2 regions of the Kineococcus anabasis genome follow, and region 2 is predicted to be linked to the other one. Evidence: riboswitches for the same ligand, from Rfam matches in the RefSeq annotation. Region 2 holds a riboswitch; the other holds the start of a gene.
What was found. Region 2 has a riboswitch for thiamine pyrophosphate ahead of thiO (glycine oxidase ThiO). Riboswitches for the same ligand answer to the same signal wherever they lie in the genome.

Region 1: it holds a riboswitch for thiamine pyrophosphate, as region 2 does, so the genes downstream of both, ACYQBY_RS19265 (ECF transporter S component) here and thiO (glycine oxidase ThiO) in region 2, are expected to answer to the same signal.

What each region holds. Positions count from the first base shown of each region.
Region 1 is NZ_BAAIHU010000012.1:155,961-163,636, forward strand. Features, by position in the region: gene chvE (multiple monosaccharide ABC transporter substrate-binding protein) at 263-1,357, opposite strand; gene ACYQBY_RS19255 (energy-coupling factor transporter transmembrane component T family protein) at 1,409-2,149, opposite strand; gene ACYQBY_RS19260 (ATP-binding cassette domain-containing protein) at 2,146-3,678, opposite strand; gene ACYQBY_RS19265 (ECF transporter S component) at 3,687-4,367, opposite strand; TPP riboswitch at 4,420-4,524, opposite strand; gene ACYQBY_RS19270 (hypothetical protein) at 4,683-4,817, shown strand; gene ACYQBY_RS19275 (DUF4235 domain-containing protein) at 4,833-5,114, shown strand; gene ACYQBY_RS19280 (EAL and HDOD domain-containing protein) at 5,166-6,458, opposite strand; gene ACYQBY_RS19285 (hypothetical protein) at 6,455-7,450, opposite strand; gene dcd (dCTP deaminase) at 7,495-7,676, opposite strand, start outside.
Region 2 is NZ_BAAIHU010000001.1:579,024-586,699, reverse strand. Features, by position in the region: gene ACYQBY_RS02655 (DUF349 domain-containing protein) at 1-1,384, opposite strand, end outside; gene ACYQBY_RS02650 (MBL fold metallo-hydrolase) at 1,520-2,191, shown strand; gene ACYQBY_RS02645 (hypothetical protein) at 2,215-2,484, opposite strand; gene moeB (molybdopterin-synthase adenylyltransferase MoeB) at 2,587-3,777, opposite strand; gene ACYQBY_RS02635 (thiazole synthase) at 3,774-4,562, opposite strand; gene thiS (sulfur carrier protein ThiS) at 4,595-4,837, opposite strand; gene thiO (glycine oxidase ThiO) at 4,928-6,094, opposite strand; TPP riboswitch at 6,083-6,190, opposite strand; gene thiE (thiamine phosphate synthase) at 6,283-6,960, shown strand; gene aspS (aspartate--tRNA ligase) at 7,049-7,676, shown strand, end outside.

The sequences.
Region 1 (7,676 bases), on a different contig from region 2:
CCCACCCTGGTCCCACCCTGACCGCGCGCACCCGGGCCGCACGCTGCCCGGCTGCCCTGGCTGCTGCCCTGGCTGCCCTGGCTGCTGCCCTGTCCCCGACGGGGACGTTCCGCCCCGACACGCCCGCGCGCCGCCCGCGGAACGTCCCCGCCAAGGCAACGGCCGAGCCCGACGGGGACGTTCCGCCCCGACACGCCGGCGCGCCACGCGCCGAACGTCCCCGCCACCGGGCGGCACCACCGGGGCGGCACCACCGGGGCCCTCAGCCGCCGACCTGCTCCGCCGTGTAGTAGCCGCCCTCGACGAGGACCTGCCGGTAGTTCGAGCGGTCCACCGACACCGGCGGCAGCAGGTACGACGGCACCACCTTCACGCCGTTGTCGTACGTCCGCTCGTCGTTGAGCGGCGGCCGGCGCCCCTCCAGGGTGGCCGTCGCCATCCGCACCGCCACCCTCGCCAGCTCCCGGGTGTCCTTGTAGACGGTCTGCGCCTGCTCCCCCGCGACGATGGAGCGCACCGACTCCAGCTCCGCGTCCTGCCCCGTCACCACCGGCAGCGGCCTGCCCGGCGTGCCGTACCCCGCCTCCCGCAGCGCCTCCAGCACACCCCGGCTGATGCCGTCGTACGGCGAGAGCACCGCGTCGACCTCCTCGCCCGGCCGGGCGTGGTGCTCCGCCAGCAGCCGCGCCATGCGCTCCCCCGCGGTCCGCCCCGACCAGCGCAGCGTCGAGCACTCCTCCATCGTCACCTCCCCGCTGCGCACGCGGAGCCTGCCGGAGTCCAGGTGGGGCTGCAGGACCTCCATCGCCCCGCGGAAGAAGAAGTAGGCGTTGTTGTCGTCCGGGGAGCCGCCGAAGACCTCCAGCTCGAACGGGCCCGGCGCGGTGTCCAGGTCCAGGGCGTCGCGGATGTGGGCGCCCTGGAGGCGGCCGACCTGCAGGTTGTCGAACGTGGCGTAGTAGTCGACGTTCGGGGAGTCCAGGATCAGGCGGTCGTAGGAGATGACGGGGATGCCCGCCTCCTGCGCCCGCTCCAGGACCGGCGCCAGCCTGCGGCCGTCGATGGCCGCGACCACCAGCACCTCCACGCCCCGCTCGACCATCGCCCCGACCTGCTCCAGCTGCGCGGGGATGTCGTCCTCGGCGTAGCGCAGGTCCGTGGCGTACCCGGCCGCCTCGAACTGCTCCACCATGTTCGCGCCGTCGGCGACCCAGCGCTCCGAGGTGCGCGTGGGCATCGCGATCCCCACGGTGCCCCTGCGCTCCTCGCCCTCCCCGGCGGGGCCACCGCACGAGGTGAGCAGCAGCACCGGGACCACCAGCCCCGCCAGCGCCGCCCCGAGCCTTGTGCCGATCACGTGGCCCCCTGTCGTCGCGGTGCACCCCGTCCGATCGTAGGCGCCGCACCCTCAGGGCAGCAGGACGCCCGCCACCGCCGGGACCGCCGCGACCAGCGCCCCCACCGCCACCAGGGCCGAGTCGGCCCCCGTCCACGGCGCCGGTTCCGCCCACGTCCGCCGCGAGCAGTCCGCGAAACCCCGCGCGTCCATCGCCACGGCCATCCGCTCCGCCGAGCGCAGCGCCGCCACCAGCATCCCGAACGTCATCGCCGCGAAGAACCCCGCGCGCCGCACCGGCGAGCGCGAGGGCCCCAGACCCCGCGCGCGCCGCGCCCGCGCCAGGGAGTCCCACGTCTCGTGCAGGGACTCGAACCGCTGCAGCGCGGCCGAGGCCGCCACCACCGGCCGCGCGGGCAGCCGCAGCCGCTGCGCCAGGTGGTCCCCCAGCCGGCTCGGGTCGATCCAGCCGAGCAGCAGCGCGCCGGGCAGGACCAGCACGACGATCCGCAGCGCCGCCCCGGCCGCCACCTCCAGCCGGTCCGGGCCGCCCTCCCCCAGCAGCCACGTGGACCACGCCACGGACAGCGCGCCGATGCCGAGGGGGACCAGGCGCACCAGCGTGGCGCGCACCCCCGAGGCCGCGAACGGGGCCAGCGCGAGCTGCACGCCGAGCGCCACGAGGCCCACCCGCCAGGAGTCCACGAACAGGGCCCCGACGGCGGCGGCCAGGGACACCGCGAGCAGCGACAGCGGCCCGCACCGGGCGACGAGCCGGGTGCGGGCGCGAGCTGCGACGGCGGGCGCGCTCACGCCACGGCCTCCGCCCGACCGGGGGCCGCGAGCGACCCCGCGTCCAGGTGCACGCGGTGCCGCGCCCCGCGCACGAGCGCACCGTCGTGGGTGGCCGCCACCACCGCGGCACCCGCCGCGGCCGCCGACGCCAGCGCCCCCGCCACCAGCGCCCACGTGCCGCGGTCCTGCCCCACCGTCGGCTCGTCCGCCGCCAGCACCCCCGCCCCCGCGGCGAGGGCGGCGGCCAGCACGAGGCGGCGCTGCTCACCGCCGGAGAGCGAGTGCGGCTCGACGTCCGCCCGCCCCGCGAGCCCGACCAGCTCCAGCAGCGCGTCCGCGCGCCGCCGCCCGCGCTCCCCCTGCCCCAGCACCTCCGGGGTCGCGCGGACCTCCTCGCGCGCGGTGTGCGCCACGAACCCGTGCTCGGGGTGCTGCGGCACCCAGCCGACCCGGGCCGCCAGCTGCGGGGAGGTCCACCGCCACGGGTGCGCCCCCGCGCCCCGCGCCAGCCCCGCCGCGGCCGCCAGCTCCCCGCCGGTGGGCCGCAGCAGACCCGCCAGCACCGCCACCAGCGTCGACTTGCCCGCACCGCTCGCCCCGGTCAGCGCCGTCAGCGCCCCCGCGGGCACGTCCACGTCGACCCCGCTGAGCACCCGCACCGGCGGAGCCGGCCGCAGGCCCCGGCGGCGGCGCACCACCTCCAGGGCCCGCCCCCGCAGCACCGTCGTCCCCTCCGCGACGGGCGTCGAGGGCTCCACCAGCTCCGCCGGCACGAGCACCGGGGCGGGCCCGGGCAGTCCCGGCAGCCACACCCCCGCGGCGGTCAGCGCCGCCGCGTTCCCCCGCAGCACCGCCCCCGCCGGGCCGGACGCCAGCAGCTCCCCCGCGGCGTCCAGCGCCACCACCCGGTCCACCGCGTCCGCCCAGGCCCCCACGTGGTGGTCCACCACCACGAGCGTGCGGTCCCCCGCGACCTCCAGCAGCGCGTCCCGCACCAGCGCCGCCGTGGCCGCGTCCAGCATCGAGGTCGGCTCGTCCAGCAGCAGCAGCCGCGGCCGCAGCGCCAGCACCCCCGCCAGCGCCAGGCGCTGCAGCTCCCCACCGGACAGCTCCGACGTCGAGCGTCCCGGCCCGTGGGGGAAGCGGGCCGCCCGCAGCGCCCCGGCCACCCGCTCGGAGATCACCTCCCGCGGCAGGGCCAGGTTCTCCGGGCCGAACGCGGTGTCCCGCCCGGCGCTCGCTGCGACCACCGCGTCCAGCGGGTCCTGCAGGACCAGGCCCGCAGCACCCCGGCGCACCGGCGCCCCGTCGAGCAGCACCTCCCCGGCCGCGTCGCCCTCGTGGTCGCCGAGCAGCCCGGCCAGGGCCCGCAGCAGCGTGGACTTGCCCGCCCCGCTCGGCCCCACCAGGAGGACCCGCTCCCCCGGTCCCACGTCCAGGTCCACCCCGGACAGCACCGGCCGCGCCGCGCCGTGCGGGTGCCACGTCAGGCCCCGCACGCGCAGCGCGGCGCCGCCGGTGCCCCCCCGGGCCGGGACGCCGGGCACGGTGGGCGTCAGGCGCCGGTGCGGGCGCGGCGTGCCTCCGCCCCCGCGGGGAAGGAGCGCAGCGCGCCTGCGCGGGCCAGCGCCCGCACCAGCGCGGACCCGCCGAGACCGGCGACGACGGCACCGGAGACGGCGAAGAACAGCAGGTACAGCAGCTTCCACGTCCAGGAGTAGTCGGCGACGTAGGAGTGCCACTCCCAGGCGGTGACCTCCAGGGTCGCCGCGGCCACCCCGGCGAGCACCGCGACGGCCGGGCCGAAGCGGCGCCAGAGCACCGCGGCGACGACGATCTCGACCCCCAGGCCCTGCAGGAACCCGGAGATGAGGACGTTCGTGCCCCACACGTTGCCCAGGAGCGCCTCGATGGTCGCGGCCAGCACCTCCACGAACAGCGCGGCACCGGGGCGTCGGATGACGAGGGCACCGACCACGGCGGGCAGCAGCCAGACGCCGGCGACGATCGCGGTCACCGGCGGGAACAGCGCGGTCAGGGTCGGGGAGAGGGCGTAGTAGAGCTGGTCCCAGCCCCAGAACACGACACCGAAGGCGGCACCGAGCATCGCGGCGGTGGTCAGGTCGACCGTCCGCCAGCGCGTCAGCGGCCGGCGCGCCAGCACGCTGCCGCCGTCGGCCTCCCGCTCCACCGGCGGCGTGCCCGCCCGGCCGGTCTGGGGGGTGTGCGCGGTCATGACATGTCCTCCCGGTACACAGGAGGGGGACCGGGTGCTCTCCGTGAGCCCCGGTCGAGACGGCCCGACTCCCTACGCCGGTGCTAACCGGGTCAGGTTCGAGGGTCTGCGGTCTCCCGCACTCTCAGCGCCCCGCGGCGCTCCCCTGTCGTGCTGCTGACGGTACCGGACGCCGGGCCGGTCCCGGCGTCCCGCGGTGGTGGCGGGACGGCACCGGCCCGGACCTGCGAGGCTGTGCCCCGTGCTGCTGCGAGGCTGTGCCGTGCTCCTGCGAGGCCGTGCCGTGCTCCTGCGAGGCTGTGCACCGTGCTGAGGATGCTGCGCGACCCGGACACCGGCGGACCCTCCCGCGGGGTGCGGCTCGTGGCCCTGGTCGTCGCGCTGGGCATGCTGGCGCTGTCGGCCACCGCGCTGGTGCCGGTGCTGCGCTGGCTCGCCGATGTCCTGTAGGGCAGGGTGCGGACCATGAACGCGATGTTGTGGAAACTCCTCGGGACCGGTGCCGCCGTCGGCGCCGGCGCCCTCGCCAACGCGGTGACCAAGCGCGGCTGGAAGCTCGCCACGGGCACCAACCCGCCGGACAACCCGGAGGACCCGGACGTGGGCTGGAAGGAGGCCGTGCTGTGGGCGCTGGCCTCCGGTGCCGTCATCGGCATCGCGCGGCTGATCGCCGAGCGGCAGGCCGCCGCCTACTACCGCAAGGCCGTCGGCGCGCGCCCGCCCGGCATGGGCCACGGCCCCACCTGATCCACCCGGGCGGCGTGCCCGGTGGCGGCCCCGCCCCGCCGGGCACGCCGCTCAGGCCGCCGAGCCCTCCGTGACCACCTCCACCGAGGTCATGGCGCCGCTGAGGGCCGCGAGGTACACCCGGGACACCTCGTACAGCTCGTGCCCCGCGGCGCTGACGCCCGCCGGGTCCTCCTCCTCGTACGCCAGGACCGCCGCGAGGGCCCGGCCGGCCGGGCCCTCGTGGTCCAGCAGCGCCGCCCGCACGCTCGGCGCCACCCCCGTCGTCTCGACCAGCTCCCCCGCCCCGACGCCCAGCACCTTCGACACGCCCGACAGCAGGCCCACGGTGTAGGCGACGTCGACGTCCTGCCGCACCAGGCGCGCGCACGCCGCGGCCCGCGCCAGGACCAGGACGAACTGCTCCCGGTCCGAGCGGGCCACCCCGCCCAGCAGCAGCAGCACCACCCAGGAGCACAGCTGCCGGCGCCCCAGCAGCGCGATCGCCTGCCGCAGCGAGGTGATCTCCTGCACGGTGCCGTGCGCGGCGGAGCGCACCGTCCGCAGCACCCGCACGCTCAGCCCGGGGTCCGACGCGACGAGCTCCTCGATCTCCTCGATGGGCGCCTCCTCGCCGGTCAGCGCCCGCACCAGCCGCAGGCACACCACCTGCGAGGGGGACAGGCTGGTCCGCTCCAGCGTCACCGGCCGCTGCAGCAGGAACCCTTGGAAGAGGTCGACGCCGAGGTCGCGGCACGCCGCGAAGACCGCCTCCTCCTCGATGCGCTCCACGACGACCTGCGCCTGCGGGTTCAGCTCCCTCGCCAGGCGCAGCACCTCCTCGAAGGACTCCCCCGTCGCGGAGTGGTCGATCTTCACGTAGGACGCGAGGCGCACGGCGTCGAAGCGGTGTTCCTCACCGGCGAAGTCGTCCACGGCGATGCGGTAGCCCTGCCGTTGGAGCTCCCGCAGGCCCTCCAGCACCTCCTCGTCGACGGTGATGTCCTCCAGCAGCTCCAGCACCACCTGGCTGGGTGTGCACGGGATGGGCAGCTCCCCCGTGAAGAAGCCCCGGGTGAGGTTGATGAACAGGGGCATCGAGCCGGCGATCTGGTCCACCCCGAAGTCGCCGAACGTCGCGCTGATCACCTGGGAGGTGGCGCGGTCCTGCTGGTCCTGGTCCGTCAGCCCCGCGTGCTGCCCGCCGTGCGCGCGGAACAGCAGCTCGTAGGCGACGAGGGTGCGCCGCACGTCGTAGATGCCCTGCCTGCCCACCCGCACCGGCACGTGCCCCGGCAGCTGCCCGTGCGGCTCCACCGGTGGGGCCGCCGCCAGCGGGTCCGCAGCTCTCCGGGGGCCGGTCACCGCGCCCCCCGCTGTGGGGGCGGCCCCACCAGCACCACCGGCAGCAGGTCCTCGTCGAGGATGATCCCCCCGGTGCGGTCCAGCACCGCGGCGCTCACCCGCGCCACGACCGCCTGCGCGCGGGTCCGCTCGGCGCGGTGCTGCTCCCCCGGGTCCTCCGCGAAGCGCTCGCCGCCGTCGGCGGGGTCCCAGCGCACCTCGTACGTGGTGACCCCGGCGCCCCCGGCGGACGTCGGGGCGGGCACCGGGTCCTCCTCCTCCGGGTGCACCAGCAGCAGCACGTCGACACCGTCCAGGGCGGCGGAGACGACGTACGGCTCCGGCACGGGCGGGCCCTCGCCCGTACCGGTCCCGGCGTCCCCCTCCCCGAGCGGGACCGGGCCGCCGTCGACGAGCTCCTCCAGGTCGCCCGAGCGCGCGGCCTCCGCGTCCGGCAGGAGGTCCCCCAGGGCCTCCAGCAGCTCCTCCGGCTCCAGCCACGTCGTGGTCCGCACGAGGTGGTCCACGGTCCGCGAGCGGTCCGGCCGCAGCACCTCCCCGGACCCGGCGACGCGCACCGCCCCGCCGAAGCGCCGCGCCAGGGCCAGCAGCAGCCGCACCCCCTCGCCCTCGGTGCCCGTGGGCAGGCCCTCGGGGAACGCGTGGTGCAGCCCGTCCCGGTCCGCCTCCGGCGGGGGGAACGGCGCACGCCGCCGCGGCGCCGACAGGGCCACCACCCGCCGCCACGGGCGCGGCACGCCCGCCAGCGCCGCCCGGCGCGGGGTCAGGTCGACCGCGCCGAACAGCAGCGCGGCCTCGCCGCCGGCCTGCTCGTCCAGCACCAGGGCCCGGCCGCGGGAGGGCGCCTCCGGATGGCGGCAGCGGACCGCCGCGGAGATGTCCGGCTGCGGCACCGCCTCCGGCAGCAGGAGCAGGTGCATGCCCGCCAGCTCCTCCGGCGCCGGGTCCCCGTCGCCGCCGAGCTGCCGCACCCACTGCCCCAGCACACCCATGTCAGCTCCTCGTCACCCGCGCCGGCGCGGTGGCCGGCGGGAGGCTAGATCTCGGTCCGGTGGAAGGACAGGTGGGACCGGCTCGGCGTCGGGCCGCGCTGCCCCTGGTAGCGGGAGGAGTACCCCGGGCTGCCGTAGGGATGCTCGACCGGGCTCGACAGCCGGAAGAAGCAGAGCTGCCCGACCTTCATGCCCGGCCACAGCTTGATCGGGAGGGTCGCGACGT
Region 2 (7,676 bases):
GGGCCTCCTTGACGTGCAGGTTGCCGCGGAACTCCTCGTCGACCTGCTCGTTGGCGGCCGTGCGGGCGGCGAAGAACGCGTCCTGCGCGGCGCGGAACTTCGCCCACAGGGCGTCGTCGTCCTTGCGGCCCAGGCGCCCGGCGGCCTTCCAGCGATCCATGAGCGTCCGGTACGCCGCCGACGTGCCGCGCCAGTCGGTGGAGGACGAGAGCGCCTCGGCCTCCGCGACGAGCTTCTCCTTCTCGGAGCGGATGCCGCCGCGCTGCTCGTTGAGGGCGGCGAAGTGGTGGCGGCGGGCCTTGTCGAAGGCGCTGCGGGCGTGGCTGAACCGCTTCCACAGCTCCTCCTCGCTGCGCTTGTCGAGGCGGCCCTCGCGCTGGGCGCCCTGCCACGCGGTGAACAGGTCGCGCAGGCGCTCCCCGGCGCTCTTCCACTGCATGCGCTCGGGGTCCTGCCCCGCGATGGACTCCGCCTCCTCCACGATGGCCACGCGCTGCACGCGCAGGCGCTCGCGGGTCTCGGCGCGGGCGCGGTCGGCGGCGGCGCGGGCCTCCTCGGCGATGGTCGCCAGCGCCTCCACCCGGGCGGCGAGGCCGTCGACGTCACCGACGGAGTGGGTCTCCGCGACGGCGGTGCGCAGCCCGTTGACGCCGGCCATGATGTCGCGGCTGCTCAGTTCGGTGCTGCGCAGGCGCTGCTCGAACAGGTCGACCTGGGCGACGACCTCCTCGAACTTGCGCACGAAGTAGGCCAGGGCCTCCTCGGGCGTGGCGCCGGGGTACTGCCCGACCTCCTGCTCGCCGTCCTTGCGGCGCACCCAGACGGTGCCGTTCTCGTCGACGCGCCCGAAGGACGCGGACACCTCGCTGGGCACGTGCTGGGCGGTCGGCAGCGGGAGCGGCGCCGCGGCGGCGGGCTCGGGCGCCGGGTGCGGTGTGGGGGGCTGGGCGGGACGGGGCAGGGCGGCGGGCGTGGGGTGCGGGACACCTGCCGCGGCCGGGGCCTCGGCGGGCGCCCCGGCGGGAGCCTCGGTGGGGGTTTCGGCCGGAGCGTCGGCGGGCGCTCCGGTGACGGCGGACGGCTCACCGTCGGGATCGGTCTCACCGGCGGGCACGTCGGGCGGGGTGGGGTCCTCCGCGCTGCCTGAGCCGCCCTGCGCCTCCTCGTCCGCGACGGGGTGCTCGTCCGCGACGGGGTGCTCCTCCGCGGCCGGGATCTCGGTGTCGGCCTCGACCACGACCGGGGCGTGCGGGTCGGGCTCGACCGCGGCTGCGTCGGCGTCGGGCGGCGCCGCGGCGGTGGGCGCGTCCTCGACGGCGTCGGCGGGTGCGGCGGTGTCCTGCACGTCCTCGGGGGACGCCGGCTCCTGGGGTGGCTGGCTCACGAGGCGAGTCTAGGTGCCCGGGTCCACGAACGGCCCAGTGCACTGCGCTCGGTGTCGCACCCGTCGCCGCCGGTCCTGCACGCACCGGCACGCACCGGCACCACCGGGGCACCGGCCGGTGGCTAGGGTGCGCGGGTGCTCGTCCTGGGGTTCCCCGCCGCCGCGTTCGGCACCAACTGCTACGTCCTGGCCCCCGCCGCGGGCGAGGAGTGCGTCGTCGTCGACCCGGGGATCGGCGTGGAGCAGACGCTGACCGAGGTGCTGCGCGAGCACCGGCTGCGCCCCGCCGCGGTGCTGCTCACCCACGGCCACCTGGACCACGTGTTCGCCGTGACCCCGGTGTGCGGCACGTACGGCGTCGCCGCCACCGTCCACGCGGAGGACCGGTACCGCCTGCGCGACCCGCTCACCGGCCTGGGCCCGCAGCTCGCGGCGGCGCTGCGCGCGGAGTTCGGGTCCCTGCGCTGGTCCGAGCCGGAGGACGTCGTGACCGTCACCGGCGGCGCGCACCTGGACGTGGCGGGGCTGGACCTCGACGTCGTGCACGCCCCCGGCCACACCGAGGGCTCGGTGATGTTCCTCGTGCGGCGACCGGGCGAGGCGGACCTGTGCCTGTCGGGGGACGTCCTGTTCGCCGGCTCGATCGGCCGCACGGACCTGCCCGGCGGGGACCACGCCGCGATGCTGCGCAGCCTGCGGGAGCGGGTGCTGCCCCTGGACGACGAGGTGCCGGTGCTGCCGGGGCACGGCCCGGCGACGACGGTCGGCGCCGAGCGGGCCTCCAACCCCTACCTGCGGGGCCTGTAGGGGTCCGCCCGGCGCCGGCCGGGTCAGGAGCCGGCGGGCGTCACGCCGAAGATGAGGCTGCGGCGCTCGACGTCGTAGTGGACCGTCTCGGTGTTCTTCAGCAGGTCCTGCAGCGCGTCGGCGTCGTCCGCGGTCAGCGTGAGGACCTCCTCCCAGGCGCCCTGGTCCAGGACGAGCTGGAGGGTGTAGGTGCCGTTGGAACCGGGCTCACCGGCGACCCAGCTGAACTGGTAGTGGCTGAGCTGGCGGACGCGGATGGTGTTGTCGGTGACGGGCTGGGGGACGTCGGCCACGGTCTCCTCCTTCGCATCGGGACGCGCACCGCTGCGGTGCGCTCGCCGCGCCCGTACCCGGCGGCGCGGATCCGATGCGCGCCGTCCGCGCCCGCGTGCGGCTCAGTACCGCGGCAGGGCCGGGTCCACCTCGTCCGCCCAGGCCAGGACGCCGCCGCGCAGGCTGCGCACCCGCGTGTAGCCGGCGGCGCGCAGGGCGGTCAGGGCGCGGGCCGAGCGCGCACCGCTCTTGCAGTGCAGGACGACGTCCACGTCGGCTGGGATCCGCGGCAGGGCGTCGCCGGAGAGGATCCCCTCCAGCGGCACGTTCACGGCGCCGGGCACCGCGACGATCTCGCGCTCGTGCGCCGGGCGGACGTCGACGAGGAGGAACCCCGGCCCGCCCGCGGAGCGCTCCCGCAGCATCCCCGCGAGCTCGGCCGCGCCGACCTCGGGCACCGGCGCGGCGGTGCCGACCGCGCACGCCGCGCCCACCGGGGCGGGCCCGGCGGCCGTGGGCGCGGTGGCTGTGGGCGCGGCCCGGCGGGTGGGGTCCTTCGCGACGCGCAGGGTGCGCCACGTCATGGCCAGGGCGTCCAGGACGAGCAGCCGCCCGAGCAGCGGGCGCCCGGCCCCGGTGATCAGCTTGACGGCCTCGGCGGCCATCACGGAGCCCACGACGCCGCAGACCGCGCCGAGCACCCCGGCCTCCTCGCAGGACGGCGCGTCCCCCGGTGCGGGCGGCTCCGGGTACAGGTCCCGGTACTGCGGCCCGCGCGCCTCCCACGACAGGCCCACCTGCCCGCCGAAGCGCAGCACCGCCCCCCACACGCAGGGCACCCCGGCGGCGGAGCAGGCGTCGTTGACGAGGTAGCGGGTGGGGAAGTTGTCGCTGCCGTCGAGGACGAGGTCGTAGCCGGCGACGAGGGCGCCGACGTTGCCGGGTGCGAGGCGCTCGGCGTGGGTGACGACCCGCACGAGGGGGTTGATCCCGGCGATGGTCTCCCGGGCGCTGTCGACCTTGGCGCGGCCGACGTCGGCGGTGGAGTGCACGACCTGCCGCTGCAGGTTCGACTCGTCCACCACGTCGTCGTCGACGACGCCGATCGTGCCGACCCCGGCGGCCGCCAGGTACAGCAGGACGGGGGAGCCGAGGCCGCCCGCGCCGACGACGAGGACGCGGGCGTTCTTCAGCCTCCGCTGCCCGCTGCGCCCGATCTCCGGCAGCAGCAGGTGCCGGGAGTAGCGGCGCACCTCCTCGGCGGTCAGGTCCTCCCCGGGCCCGACGAGCGGTCCGAGCGCCTCCCCGCTCACAGCCCCACCTCGGCCATCCCGTCCAGGGGGCTGGCGCTGCGGGCGTGGTGGCGCCGCGGGATGCGCCCGGCCAGGCGCGCGGCCCGGCCCGCCTCGACGGCCAGCCGCATCGCGCGGGCCATGGTGACGGGGTTGCGCGCCCGGGTCACCGCCGAGGCCAGCAGGACCGCGTCGCAGCCCAGCTCCATCGCCAGCGCCGCGTCGGAGGCCGTGCCGATGCCGGCGTCGAGGACGACGGGAACCCCTGCGCGGTCGGCGATCAGCTCGATGTTGTGGGGGTTGAGGATTCCCAGGCCGGTGCCGATCGGGGCGCCCAGCGGCATGACGGCGGCGCAGCCGGCCTGCTCCAGGCGGCGGGCCAGGACGGGGTCGTCGCTGGTGTAGGGCAGGACGGTGAAGCCGTCGGCCACGAGCGCCTCGGCGGCGTCGAGGAGTTCCACCGGGTCCGGCAGCAGGGTGTGCTCGTCGGCGACGACCTCCAGCTTCACCCAGTCCGTGCCGAGCGCCTCGCGGGCCAGGCGTGCCGTCAGCACCGCCTCCCCGGCGGTGCGGCAGCCGGCGGTGTTGGGCAGCACCCGCACCCCGAGGCGGCGCAGCACGTCCAGCAGCGACCCGCGGGCGGCGGGGTCCACGCGGCGCATCGCCACGGTGGTGAGCTCGGTGCCTGACTCCGCGAGGGCGCGCTCCAGGACGTCCAGGTTCGCCGCGCCACCGGCGCCGGTGATGAGCCGGGAGGAGAACTCCTGCCCGGCGATGCGCAGCGGGTCCCCGGTGGCCGCGGTCAGGCCGCCCGTGCCGGTCAGCTCAGTGGTCACGCTCAGCCCCCCGCCACCGCGGTGAGGACCTCGACGCGATCGCCCTGGCGCACCCGCCGCTGCTGCCAGTGCCCGCGGGGGACGACCTCGTCGTCCACGGCGACGGCGACGCCGTCGGTGCTGGCGCCGGGCGGGAGCAGGCGGGCCACGACGTCGGCGATGCTCGTGCCGGCCGGGGCGCTGCCGTCCTCGCCGTTGAGCCGGAACCCGACGGCGGCCGGGGCGTCGGCGGTGGGGGTGTCCATGGCGTCCTCTCCTCTGGTGCGGTGCTCGTCGCGCGGTGCTGGTCGCGCGGTGCTGGTCGCGGGGCTGCTCGTCGCGGGGTGCGCGGCCGCTCAGCGCAGGGCGGGCTCGGGGGCGCCCACGCCGAAGCGGGCGGGGGAGAAGGGCCGCAGCACGTCCGGGAGCGCCTCCCCGGCCAGCAGCGCGGCGACGGCCTCCCCGGTGATCCCCGCCAGCAGCATGCCGTTGCGGTGGTGCCCGGCCGCCAGCAGCAGGCCGGGCAGGGCGCCCTCGCCCACGAGGGGGCCGTTGTCCGGTGAGCCGGGGCGGCAGCGGGCCGCGGTCTCGGCGAGCTCCAGTTCCGCCGTCACGGGCAGCAGCGCCTGCGCGTCGCGCAGCAGCTCGTACACGCCCCCGGCGGTGACGGTCTCGTCGAACCCGCGGTCCTCGGACGTGGCGCCCACGACGAGCTCGCCGTCCTCACGCGGCACGAGGTACACGGACGCTCCGCGCACCACGCCGCGCACGGTGCGCGAGAGCACCGGCCGCAGCGCCGGGGGGGTCCGCAGCCGCAGGATCTGCCCCTTCACCGGGCGCACCGGCGGCAGGAGGCCGGCGGGCACCCCGGGCGCCTCCCCGGCGGCGGCACCGGCGGTGAGCAGCACCCGCTCCGCCGCCAGGACCGTGCCGTCGGCCAGGTCGAGCCCCACGGCGCGGCCCTGCCGCACGCGCACGGCGGCCCGCTGCGCGTGCACCCGCACCCCGGCGGCGGCGCACGCGGCGCGCAGCCCGGCCAGCAGCCGGCGGTTGTCGACCTGGTGGTCGCCCTCCACCCACAGCCCGCCCGCGACGTCCGGGGAGAGCAGCGGCTCCAGCCTGCGGCACTCGCGGGAGGTGAGGCGCTCGGAGGTCAGGCCCAGGGAGCGCTGCAGGTCCTGCGCCTCGGCGAGCACGGCCCGGTCGGAGGGGTCCAGGGCCACCGCGAGGGTGCCGCAGCGCCGGTAGCCGACGCCGGTACCGCCCGCGGCCTCCACCTCCGCCGCGAAGAGCGCGTAGCCGCGCGCGGCCTCCAGGTTGAGCCGGAGCAGGTCCTCCTCGCCGGGGTGCAGCTCGGTGACGGGGGCCAGCATCCCGGCCGCGACGTGCGAGGCGCCCGAGCCGGGGGAGGGGTCGGCCAGGGCGACGCTCAGGCCGCGCTGCGCGGCGCGCCAGGCGCAGCTCAGGCCGATGACGCCGCCCCCGACGACGGCGAGGTCGTAGCCGGCGCGCGAGGACTCCACTGCACTCCCTTCGCCGGCACGACCCGGATCAGGTTCGACGGTCGGCGAGTCCGCTCGCCCTCTCAGCCCGCTGCACGGGCTCCCGTGGTCGGCCTCACCATACCCGCCGGGTCCGCGGCGCCCCGGCCCGCACGCGGGCGCCCGGCCGCCGGGCGGCCCCGGCGCGCACCGGTGGCAGACTCCCGCCCGTGCCCACGACCCCCGCCGCCGGCGCGGCCGTCCGCCTCGCCGACGCCCGCCTGTACCTGTGCACCGGCGCACGCCGCCGCCAGGGCGACCTGGAGCAGTTCCTCGACGCGGTCCTGGCCGGCGGCGTCGACGTGGTGCAGCTGCGGGAGAAGGACCTGGAGGCCGCGGAGGAGCTGGAGCTGCTCGAGGTGTTCGCCGCCGCCGCGCGCCGGCACGGACGCCTGTTCGCGGTGAACGACCGCGCCGACGTGGCCCTCGCCGCGGGCGCGGACGTCCTGCACCTGGGCCAGCGCGACCTGCCGCCCGCCGCGGCCCGCCGCGTCGTCGGGCCGGACGTGGTGCTCGGCCGCTCCACCCACACCGCGGAGCAGGCGCGCGGGGCGGCCGCCGACCCGCAGGTCGGCTACTTCTGCACGGGACCGGTGTGGGCGACGCCGACGAAACCCGGGCGCGCGGCGGTGGGAACGGACCTCGTGCGCCTCGCCGCCGCCACCGGCACCGCGACGCCGTGGTTCGCGATCGGCGGGATCGACCTGGGCACCCTCGAGGAGGTGCTCGACGCGGGCGCCCGCCGGGTCGTCGTCGTGCGGGCGCTCACCGAGGCGGACGACCCGGGAGCAGCGGCCGCGGAGTTCGCGCGGCGGCTGCGCGAGGCCCCGGCGCCGGCCCCCGCCTGAACGACGCGCCCCGACCGGCCGGTCCGTAGGATCGCCCCGCGGCCGGGCGCACCGACGCGGCCGCCACCCCGACGGAAGGACAGCCCCCGTGCTCCGCACCCACGAGGCCGGCACCCTGCGCGCCGACGCCGCCGGCACCACCGTGACCCTCACCGGGTGGGTGGCACGCCGCCGGGACCACGGCGGGGTCGCCTTCCTGGACCTGCGGGACGCCTCGGGCGTCGTGCAGGTCGTGGTGCGCGACGAGGTCCTGGAGCGCGGCGGCGCCCACGACCTGCGCAACGAGTACTGCGTGCGCGTCACCGGCACCGTGGGCGCCCGCCCGGCGGGCAACGAGAACCCCAACATCCCCACCGGCGCCGTCGAGGTCGCCGCGGAGGAGCTGGAGGTCCTCAACCCGGCCGCGCCCCTGCCCTTCCAGATCGACGAGCACGTCCAGGTCGGCGAGGAGGCGCGGCTGCGCTACCGCTACCTGGACCTGCGCCGCCCCGCGCCGGCCGCCGCGATGCGCCTGCGCAGCGAGGTCAACCGTGCCGCCCGGGAGGTCCTGCAGCGCCACGCCTTCGTGGAGGTCGAGACGCCCACGCTGACGCGCTCCACCCCCGAGGGTGCCCGCGACTTCCTGGTCCCGGCCCGCCTGCAGCCGGGTTCCTGGTACGCGCTGCCGCAGAGCCCGCAGCTGTTCAAGCAGCTCCTCATGGTCGCCGGGCTGGAGC